One region of the Catenulispora sp. GP43 genome, then DNA from elsewhere that is predicted to be linked to it. Evidence: riboswitches for the same ligand, from Rfam matches in the RefSeq annotation. Region 1 holds a riboswitch; each other region holds the start of a gene.
What was found. Region 1 has a riboswitch for cobalamin ahead of cobN (cobaltochelatase subunit CobN). Riboswitches for the same ligand answer to the same signal wherever they lie in the genome.

Region 1 (2,194 bases):
GCAGGCGGACGGCGGAGGCCGGGGTGTCGAGCCCGACGGCGTTGCCGACACGCGAGTGCTTGGTCGGGTAGGAGGACAGGACGAGCGCGAGCTTCTTGTCGCGGTTGGGGATGGCGCGCAGTGCGGCATGGCGATAGGCGATGCCGGCCAGGCGCGCGGCGCGTTCGGCGTCGGCGACGTAGACCGGGATGCCCGCGTCGCCGTTCTCCTTGAAGGAGAAGGGGACGGCGATGAGGCGACCGTCGAACTCCGGGATCGCGACCTGCATCGCGGCGTCCATGGGGGTGAGCGCGGCGTCGGAGTCCTGCCAGGTCTGGCGCGGGGAGGTGAGACAGAGCCCTTGGATGACCGGGACGTCCAGCGCGGCGAGCGCGCCGACGTCCCAGGCGTCCTCGTCGCCGCCTGCGCTGGCATCCGCCGCCGTCGCACCGCCTCCGGCCAGGACCGTGACGACCAGGGTGTCGCAGCGGCCGAGGAGGTCGACCAGGCCCGCGCCCGCGGCGTCCGACAACCCGCGCAGCGAGCCGCAGTAGACGGGAAGAGCGTTGGCACCGCGGTCTTCGAGGGCGTCGGCGAGGGTGTCTACGAAGGCTGTGTTACCCGAGATCTCGTGCGCACGGTAGAAGACGATGCCGACGGTCGGGCGTCCTTCGCGCCGCTCGCGCTCGCCGTGGACACCGAACTCGGGCATGGCCTGCGGCGCCTCGAAGCCCTCGCCGCCGCCGAGCACCGTATCGGTGAGGAAGTTCGCCAGCTGCGCCAGGTTCGCCGGACCGCCGGCGGTGAGGTAGTTGAGGGCGTCGGCCACCACGCCGCCGGGCACCGTCGAGAGCGCCATCAGCTCAGCGTCCGGCTCGGCCTCCCCGCCGAGCACGACGGCCGGCACGCCGGCGGCGGCGACCGCCTCGATCAGCCAGCGCCACGGCCGGTGCCCGCCGAGCAGCCGCAGCACGGCGACGTCGGCCGCACGCAGCAGCGGTGCCAGGGCCTCGGCGTCCAGGCGCGCGGGGTTGGCGGTGACGTAGGGAGCGCCGCAGGCGTGGGCGGCGAGAAGCTCGGTGTCGGCCGTGGACAGCAACAGAACGCGCGCGGGCATGCGACGGCACTTCCTCTCGCGGAGTCCGCGCTCCGCCTCGGGCTGATGGGTACGGACGACAGGCAGTTCCTGGCTCGCGGACCGTGGTCCGCTCACAGTTGCGGGACAGCGCCCGATTCGCACGGGCTTCCTGGACTGTCGTCTTGGTGGACAGTGTGCCAGATCCGACGTCAGCGCAAGCGGCGTGCGCGACGGCCCGGCGCGAACGCGGCGGCCAGACGTGCGGCGGCCGCGGCCGAGGCGAGCCCGACTGTGGCCGACAACACGGCGGCGCGCCGGATGTCGGGCACGCGCGGCGCCCGGCCGGTCCCCATGACCGGCCGGTGTTCGACGACGTCGCCATAGGTGTTGGTCCCGCCGAGGCGCACGCCGAGGGCACCGGCGGCGGAGGCCTCGCAGCGTCCGGCGTTGGGGCTGGGGTGCCGGGCGCCGTCGTTTCGCAGGACCCTGAGCGCCCGGACGGGACTGCCGCCGACCACCGGTGCGGCCGCGACGGTCACGGCGCCGGTGAAGCGGGCGGGGACCCAGTTGAGGACGTCGTCCAGGCGCGCGGAGGCCCACCCGAAGTTGCGGTACTTGGCGTTCCGGTAGCCGACCATCGCGTCCAGCGTGTTCGACGCCCGATACGCCAGCAGCCCCGGAATCCCCGCCACCGCACCCCAGAACAGCGGCGCCACCACCGCGTCGGAGGTGTTCTCGGCGACCGACTCGACCACCGCCCGCGCGATCTGGTCGGCATCGAGCCCGCGCGGATCGCGCCCGCACAGGTGCGGCAGCCGCTCCCGCGCCGCCGCGAGGTCGCCGGCCCGCAGCGACTCACCGATCGCGGACGCCTCGCGGCGCAACGACGTCCCGCCGAGCACGGTCCACGTCGCGGCCGCGGTCAACGCGGCTCCGGCGACCGGCCGCCGCCCGACCCGCTCGGCCGCGACACCCAGCGCAGCGGCGCCCGAAACGAGCACGCCGGCATAGGCGGCGCCGGCAACCCGCGAATCCGCATACGAAACCCGACGCAGCCCCGAGGCCACCCGCCCGAAGCCCGCCACCGGATGCGCTCGCCGCGGATCCCCGAAGTACCAGTCGGCCGCGAAGCCGAGG
Region 2 (2,194 bases), on a different contig from region 1:
GCCGACCTGCTCGAGCGCCCGGTCTTCTGCCACCTGGCGACCATCCGCGCCGACGGCACCCCGCACGTGAACCCCATGTGGTTCCTGTGGGACGGCGAGTTCCTGTCCTTCACCACCTCGACCAAGCGCGCGAAGTACAAGGAGCTCAGCGAGCGCCCGAGCGCCGCGGTCTCCATCAACGACCCCGACGCGCCGTACCGCTACCTGGAGCTGCGCGGCACCGTGGAGCGCATCGAGCCGGACCCGGAGGGCGCGTTCTTCGGCGTGCTGGCCGACCGCTACTCGCTGCCGATGGACGGCACGGTGGGCGACGCGCCGACCCGCGTGCGGATCTACCTGCGGCCGGTGCACGCGACCTTCCAGTAGTCAGCCCGCTGATCGGCCCGTCGGTCAGCCGGTGACGGCGTAGCGCAGGAAGACGACGCCGCCGGCGAAGCGGCGCTCGTCCACGAGCTCGAGCCGCATGCGCACATCCTGGGGCAGGGCGGCCTTGCCGCCGCCCACCAGGATCGGGTTCAGCAGCAGCTGGATCTCGTCCACCAGGCCCGCGGCGATCGCCTGGCCGGCCAGCTCGGCGCCGCCGATGGTCAGGTCGGTCGGCGAGGTCTCCTTGAGCTGCTGGACGGCGCCGACGTCGAACTCCCGCTCCAGCCGCGTCCGGGCGGTCGGAACGGATGCGAGCGTCCGCGAGTAGACGATCTTCTCGGCCGCCCGCCAGATCCGTGCGTAGTCACTCGACACGGGACCGGCGTCGGGCCCGGCGCCCTCGGTCTCCCAGTACCGCATCGTCTCGTACATCCGGCGGCCGTAGAGGTAGGTGCCGATGCCGCGTTCGAGGTCGTTGACGAACGCGTGCACTTCCTCGTCGGGCGCGGCCCACTCGAAGGCGCCGCCGGCGTCCTCCACGTACCCGTCGAGCGAGGCGATCGCCGAATAGATCAACTTGGCCATGCTCCATCTTCGCAGAAGCCCTCTGACATACAGCATGTTGATTGGAGATTCCGACCCGCCACAAGATATGGTGTCCGACGCAGCTGGTTCGGCCACCACCCCAAGCAGGGCGGCGGCCGAGGCAAGAGGGAACCCGGTGGGAAACCGGGACTGCCCCGCAGCGGTGAGTGGGAACGACCGCCGTCGTGCACACTGGGCCACCGAACGCCTTCGGGCGGGCCTGGGAAGTGACGGCCAGTAGGGTCCCGGAGCGGATTCGCCCGCCCCCGGGAACGCCCGCGAGTCCGAAGACCTGCCAGCCGTGCCGTGCCCGGACGTGGGGCACGGCTGGTCCGAGGCCGCGTGGGACGGCTGACGGCGGAACGCGTCGCGGCTTTCGCGCGCCTTCCGGTGTCTGCTCGCCCTGGGTCCGGACCGGACCTACGACTGGCGAGGAGAAGGTTGTGACGGTCACCCAGGTCGGCCCCACGGAGCTCGGGCTGCCGGAATCGGGCCCTGGTCAGGGGACCGCGGCGGCACCGGTCGCCCTGGCAGCGGTCCCCACACCAGCGCGCGCGGGGGCGCAGCCGGCGTCGCAGGACCAGTCCGCCGAGCAGGCGCTGGAACAGCGGATCGCCGCCTGGTCCGCGGACCTCCCCGATGTCGACGCCGCCCGCGTCGCGCGCAAGACGTTCGCCGGCCTGCCGCCGGCCGCGACCGCCGGCCAGATCGCCGACCTCGCCGTCCAGAGCGCCGCCGAGCTGATCGGCGAGGAGCCGCAGTACTCGAAGCTCGCCGCCCGCCTGCTGTCCGGGGTCGTCGCCGGCGAGGCCGCGGGCCAGGGCGCGACCTCCTTCAGCGCGTCCATCGCCGTCGGGCATCGGGAGGGCCTGATCGGCGACGAGACCGCCGCCCTGGTCGCCGCCTCGGCCGCGGCGTTCGACGCGGCCATCGACCCCGACGGCGACCTGCGCTTCGAGTACTTCGGCCTGCGCACCGTCTACGACCGCTATCTGCTGCGCCACCCGGTGACCCGCCGCGTCATCGAGACGCCGCAGCACTTCCTGCTGCGCGTGGCCGCCGGGCTGTCGCAGGACCCGCAAGAGGCCGTCGGCTTCTACCGCCTGATGTCCTCGCTGGCCTACCTGCCCAGCTCCCCCACGCTGTTCAACTCCGGCACCCGGCACACCCAGATGTCGTCGTGCTACCTCGTGGACTCCCCGCGCGACGAGCTGGACTCCATCTACGACCGCTACCACCAGGT
Region 3 (2,194 bases), on a different contig from region 1:
ATGATGAACCCGACATTGTTCAGATTCAGGTTCGCGATCCAGTCGGTGACCGGGTTGACGACGCCGAACTGGTCGTGGACCACGCCGACGAGCTCGATGCTGCCGATGATCAGGGCGACGGCCACGGACAGCCCGGTGATGGTGAGGTTGTAGTAGACCTTGCGGATCGGGTTGGAGAAGGCCCAGTGGTAGGCGAAGTTCATGAAGGTGCCGTCGAGCGTGTCGAACAGGGTCATGCCCGCGGTGAACAGCAGCGGCAGGCACAGGATCGCGTACCAGGGCAGGCCGGCCGCGGCGCTGGAGCCGGCCAGGGCCAGCAGCAGCACCTCGGTGGCGGTGTCGAAGCCGACGCCGAACAGCAGCCCGACCGGGTACATCTGGCCGGGGCGGGTGATGGACTTGGTGAGCCGGCCCAGGATCCGGTTCATGAAGCCGCGCTTGTCCAGCTGCGCGGTCAGGGCGGCCTCGTCGTACACGCCGCGCCGCATCGCCTTGTACACCTTGTAGATGCCGATCAGCGCGACCAGGTTCAGGATGCCGATCAGGTACAGGAAGGTGCCCGAAGCGGTCGTGGACACCACGCCGAGCGACTGGCGCGTGCTGGACTTGTCGTCGGTCAGGCTGGCGGCCTGGCGCGCGCCGGCGGCGATCCCGGCGGCCAGCACGACGACGATCGTCGAGTGCCCGAGCGCGAACCAGAATCCGACGGACACCGGCCGCTTGCCGTCGGCCATCAGCTTGCGCGTGGTGTTGTCGATCGCGGCTATGTGGTCGGCGTCGAACGCGTGGCGCATGCCGAGCGTGTAGGCGGTGACGCCGAGGCCGAAGCCGAAGACCTGCTTGCCGACGGTGTAGTGATGCGGGGCGACCAGGCCGGCGAGGATCCCGAACGCCGCGACGTGCATCGCCACGATCACCGCCAGCAGGCCGCCGAAGCGCAGCCAGTCGGTACGGAGCCAGCGCAGCGGCGCCGAGGACGGATTCCGGACAGGTCGGACGGGATCGTTCGCAGGCACGCTCACGCGGCTCGCCTCCAGCACCTCGTGGATGGTCGATGTTCGGTGCCGTGGCCGGTCTCCTGGCTGACGGGTCGACGCCCCGGCTCCGCCTTCCCAGACGCCTGACGCGTCCAGTGGCCGCCGCCGCGCCGTACTTCGCGCGGCGGCATGGAACCGGTGCATTCCCGATCACAGTGGCGAGGGCCGCTCCGGTTTTCCACCGGTCTTCCCGAGCACCACGGCATGGTCACCGTAGCGAGCGGTCCGGAACCCGGCAAGGTGGGCCCCGGCTATGCGTAGACCATCAGTCTGCGGGATCCAGCCCGAGGCGCTGAAGTGCCGAGCGATGAATCAGGATCCGGCACTCATGGGTCCAGCGACCGTCAGGGCCCTTGCCGCACAGATGATGCCGACTCTTGCGGGAACCAGCCGGGATTCGCGGACGACTATCATCGTGTGAGCATCGATGACGTGCCGGACGGTCCGGCGGCACATCCCGGATCAGCACATCCCGGATCAGCACATTCCGGAGCGGCGGATCCCCGACGCGGCTTCGGTACCAGTAGCCTGAGTTCCCGTCTCGGCGGGTTCGGCCGCGTGCTGGCGTTCGTCGCGTTGTCGGCGGCACTGTACGCCGGCGCGTTCGGCGCCGGGCGCCTGGCCGGACCGGTGGCACCCGATCTCGTTCCCGGCGCGCCGGGCGGGCAGAGCCCCACTCCGGGGATGCCGGGGATGGGCGCGTTGGGTGGCGGCCGGTGAGCGCCGGGCCGGACACGGTGCCGGCAGCGTCCACGCCGCCTGCGGCGGTCACCGATCTCGTGATCGGCGGGATGACCTGCGCCGCGTGCGTCGGGCGGGTGGAGCGACGACTGGCCCGCATCGAGGGCGTCTCGGCCGGCGTCAACCTGGCGACCGGCCGGGCCCGGATCCTGCATCCGCCGCGGGTTCCGGTCCGGGACCTGATCGCCGCGGTCGAGCAGGCCGGATACACCGCACTCGCGGTCCGCGACGACGCCGCTTCTTCCGGGATGGCCGAGACGGCCGAGACGGCCGAGTCGCCGGCCGACCGGCAGCGCCTGCTCGGCGTGGCCGCGATGGCCGTGCCGGTCATCGCGCTGTCCATGATCCCGGCGGTCCAGTTCCGCGACTGGCAGTGGTTCTGCTTCCTGCTGGCCGCCCCGGTGGCGACCTGGGGC
Region 4 (2,194 bases), on a different contig from region 1:
AATCTGGGCGCCATGAACGAGGTAACCGAGAAGGATTACAAAGGCGTACTCCTGCGGCGGCACCCCGCGTCCGGCAACGGCGTGGTCGCGGAGATCGTGCTGAACCGCGCGTCGGCGATGAACGCGATCTCGACCGCGATGGCCGCGGCGATCCGGGACGTCGCGCCGGAGCTGGCCGAGGACCCGGCGGTGCGCGCCGTGGTGGTGTCGTCGGCGCCGCCCGCGGCCGAGGGGAAGAACCACGCGTTCTGCGTCGGCGTGGACCTCAAGGAGCGCAACCAGATGAGCGACGCCGAGCTGGTCGCCACCCGGCCGGCGTTCCGGCGGACCTGGGGCGCGTTCGGCTCGCTGCCGATGCCGGTCGTGGCTGCGGTCTCCGGCTACGCCCTGGGCGGCGGCTGCGAGCTGGCGCTGGCCTGCGACCTGATCGTGGCCGACGACGGCGCGGTGTTCGGGCTGCCCGAGGTGTCCGTCGGCGTCATCCCCGGCGGCGGCGGCACGCAGACGCTGGTGCGGCGCGTGGGCATGAACCGCGCCGCCGACCTGATCTTCACCGCGCGGCGCATCGACGCCGACGAGGCCGACCGGTTCGGGATGGTGGACCGGCGGGTGCCGGGGAGCTCGACGGCGCGCGCGGCGGCGCTGGAGCTGGCGCAGCAGATCGCGAAGAACTCGCCGATCGGGGTGCGCAACGCCAAGCACGCGCTGAAGGTCGGCGCGGACCTGCCGCTGGCCGCCGGGCTGGACGTGGAGGACGGGGCGTGGCGGGCCACGGCGTTCTCGGCGGACCGGGCCGAGGGTGTGCGGGCGTTCGTGGAGAAGCGGTCGCCGGTCTGGCCGTGAGTGGTGCGGGGTTCTTGAAGCAGCGCGGGGCTTTTGAAGTAGCGCAGGCTTCTTGAAGTAGTGCAGATCACCAGCCGTCGCCCCATTTGCCGTTAGGCGAGTGCGTCCGCGCTTGCTAGCGTCTTGGGCGACGGCGGTGTGCGCCGTCCACATCGAGTGCAGCGAAGCCGGTGGGAATCCGGCGCTGTCCCGCAACTGTGAGCTCTCCGTTCGGAGGGCGAGCCAGGTCGCCTCACGCGATGTGCCAAGGTTCGGCCCTCGCGGTTCGGGGCGGTCCGGCTGTGTGCGCGGCACGCCTGCCTGGGTCGGCGCGCGCGGCGGGGACCGCGGATCAGCCGGAGGAGCTGACCTCGTGCATTCTCGTCTGCACAATTCGACGCGGCGCGTGGCCGTCGGCCTCGTCGCGGCCTCGGCGCTGCTGGCCGCCGGGTGTTCGTCGTCGAAGTCGGCGTCGGCCCCGGCCGGCTCGGGCACCGCGTCCACCACGACCGCCGCCTCGTCCGCGGCCGCCTTCCCGGCCACGATCACCGCCAAGAACGGCGCGGTGAAGTTGGCGGCCGAGCCGAAGAAGATCGTGTCGCTGTCGCCCTCGGCCACCGAGGACCTGTTCGCGATCGGCGCGGGCTCGCAGGTCACCGCGGTCGATGACCAGTCGGACTATCCCGCGAGCGCCCCGAAGAGCGCGCTGTCCGGCTACAAGCCGAACGCCGAGGCGATAGCGAAGTACAACCCGGATCTGGTGGTCGTCGCCGACGACAGCTCGCAGATCGTGGAGCAGCTCGGCAAGCTGAACGTCCCGGTCCTGTGGTTCGACGCCCCGAACACCCTGGACGACGCCTACAGCCAGATCACCGAGCTCGGCGCCGCCACCGGCCACACCACCGCCGCGACCACCGAGGTCGCCACGATGAAGCAGCAGATCACGGCGGCGATCGCGGCCACGAAGAAGCCGGCCACACCTCTTAAGTACTACTACGAGGTCGGCACCCCCGGGAACTACAGCGCCACCTCGAAGACCTTCATCGGCTCGATCTTCGCCCAGTTCGGCCTGACCGACATCGCCGACCCGGCCGACAAGACGGGCGGCGGCTACCCGCAGCTCTCCGACGAGTACCTGGTGACCGCGGCCCCCGACCTGATCTTCCTGGCCGACACCAAGTGCTGCCAGCAGACCTCGGCCACCGTCGCCGCCCGCCCCGGCTGGTCGGCGATCCCGGCGGTGAAGAACGCGGCGAAGGGCACGGTCGTCGGCATGGACGACGACATCGCCTCCCGCTGGGGTCCGCGCCTGGTGGATCTGGTGCAGCAGATCTCGAAGGCCGTGAACCAGGCCCAGGGCTGAGCCACGGCG

Region 2: linked by a shared signal. The riboswitch ahead of ABH926_RS28440 (ribonucleoside-diphosphate reductase subunit alpha) and the one ahead of cobN (cobaltochelatase subunit CobN) in region 1 are both predicted to bind cobalamin.
Region 3: linked by a shared signal. The riboswitch ahead of ABH926_RS50690 (HoxN/HupN/NixA family nickel/cobalt transporter) and the one ahead of cobN (cobaltochelatase subunit CobN) in region 1 are both predicted to bind cobalamin.
Region 4: linked by a shared signal. The riboswitch ahead of ABH926_RS09515 (ABC transporter substrate-binding protein) and the one ahead of cobN (cobaltochelatase subunit CobN) in region 1 are both predicted to bind cobalamin.

What each region holds. Positions count from the first base shown of each region.
Region 1 is NZ_JBGCCT010000002.1:576,563-578,756, forward strand. It holds gene cobN (cobaltochelatase subunit CobN) at 1-1,096, opposite strand, end outside; cobalamin riboswitch at 1,139-1,280, opposite strand; gene ABH926_RS06335 (cobalamin biosynthesis protein) at 1,267-2,194, opposite strand, start outside.
Region 2 is NZ_JBGCCT010000015.1:133,370-135,563, forward strand. It holds gene ABH926_RS28430 (PPOX class F420-dependent oxidoreductase) at 1-366, shown strand, start outside; gene ABH926_RS28435 (dihydrofolate reductase family protein) at 391-951, opposite strand; cobalamin riboswitch at 1,019-1,266, shown strand; gene ABH926_RS28440 (ribonucleoside-diphosphate reductase subunit alpha) at 1,395-2,194, shown strand, end outside.
Region 3 is NZ_JBGCCT010000049.1:36,770-38,963, reverse strand. It holds gene ABH926_RS50690 (HoxN/HupN/NixA family nickel/cobalt transporter) at 1-1,022, opposite strand, end outside; cobalamin riboswitch at 1,051-1,254, opposite strand; gene ABH926_RS50685 (hypothetical protein) at 1,455-1,757, shown strand; gene ABH926_RS50680 (heavy metal translocating P-type ATPase) at 1,829-2,194, shown strand, end outside.
Region 4 is NZ_JBGCCT010000003.1:478,213-480,406, forward strand. It holds gene ABH926_RS09510 (enoyl-CoA hydratase/isomerase family protein) at 13-843, shown strand; cobalamin riboswitch at 961-1,090, shown strand; gene ABH926_RS09515 (ABC transporter substrate-binding protein) at 1,196-2,185, shown strand.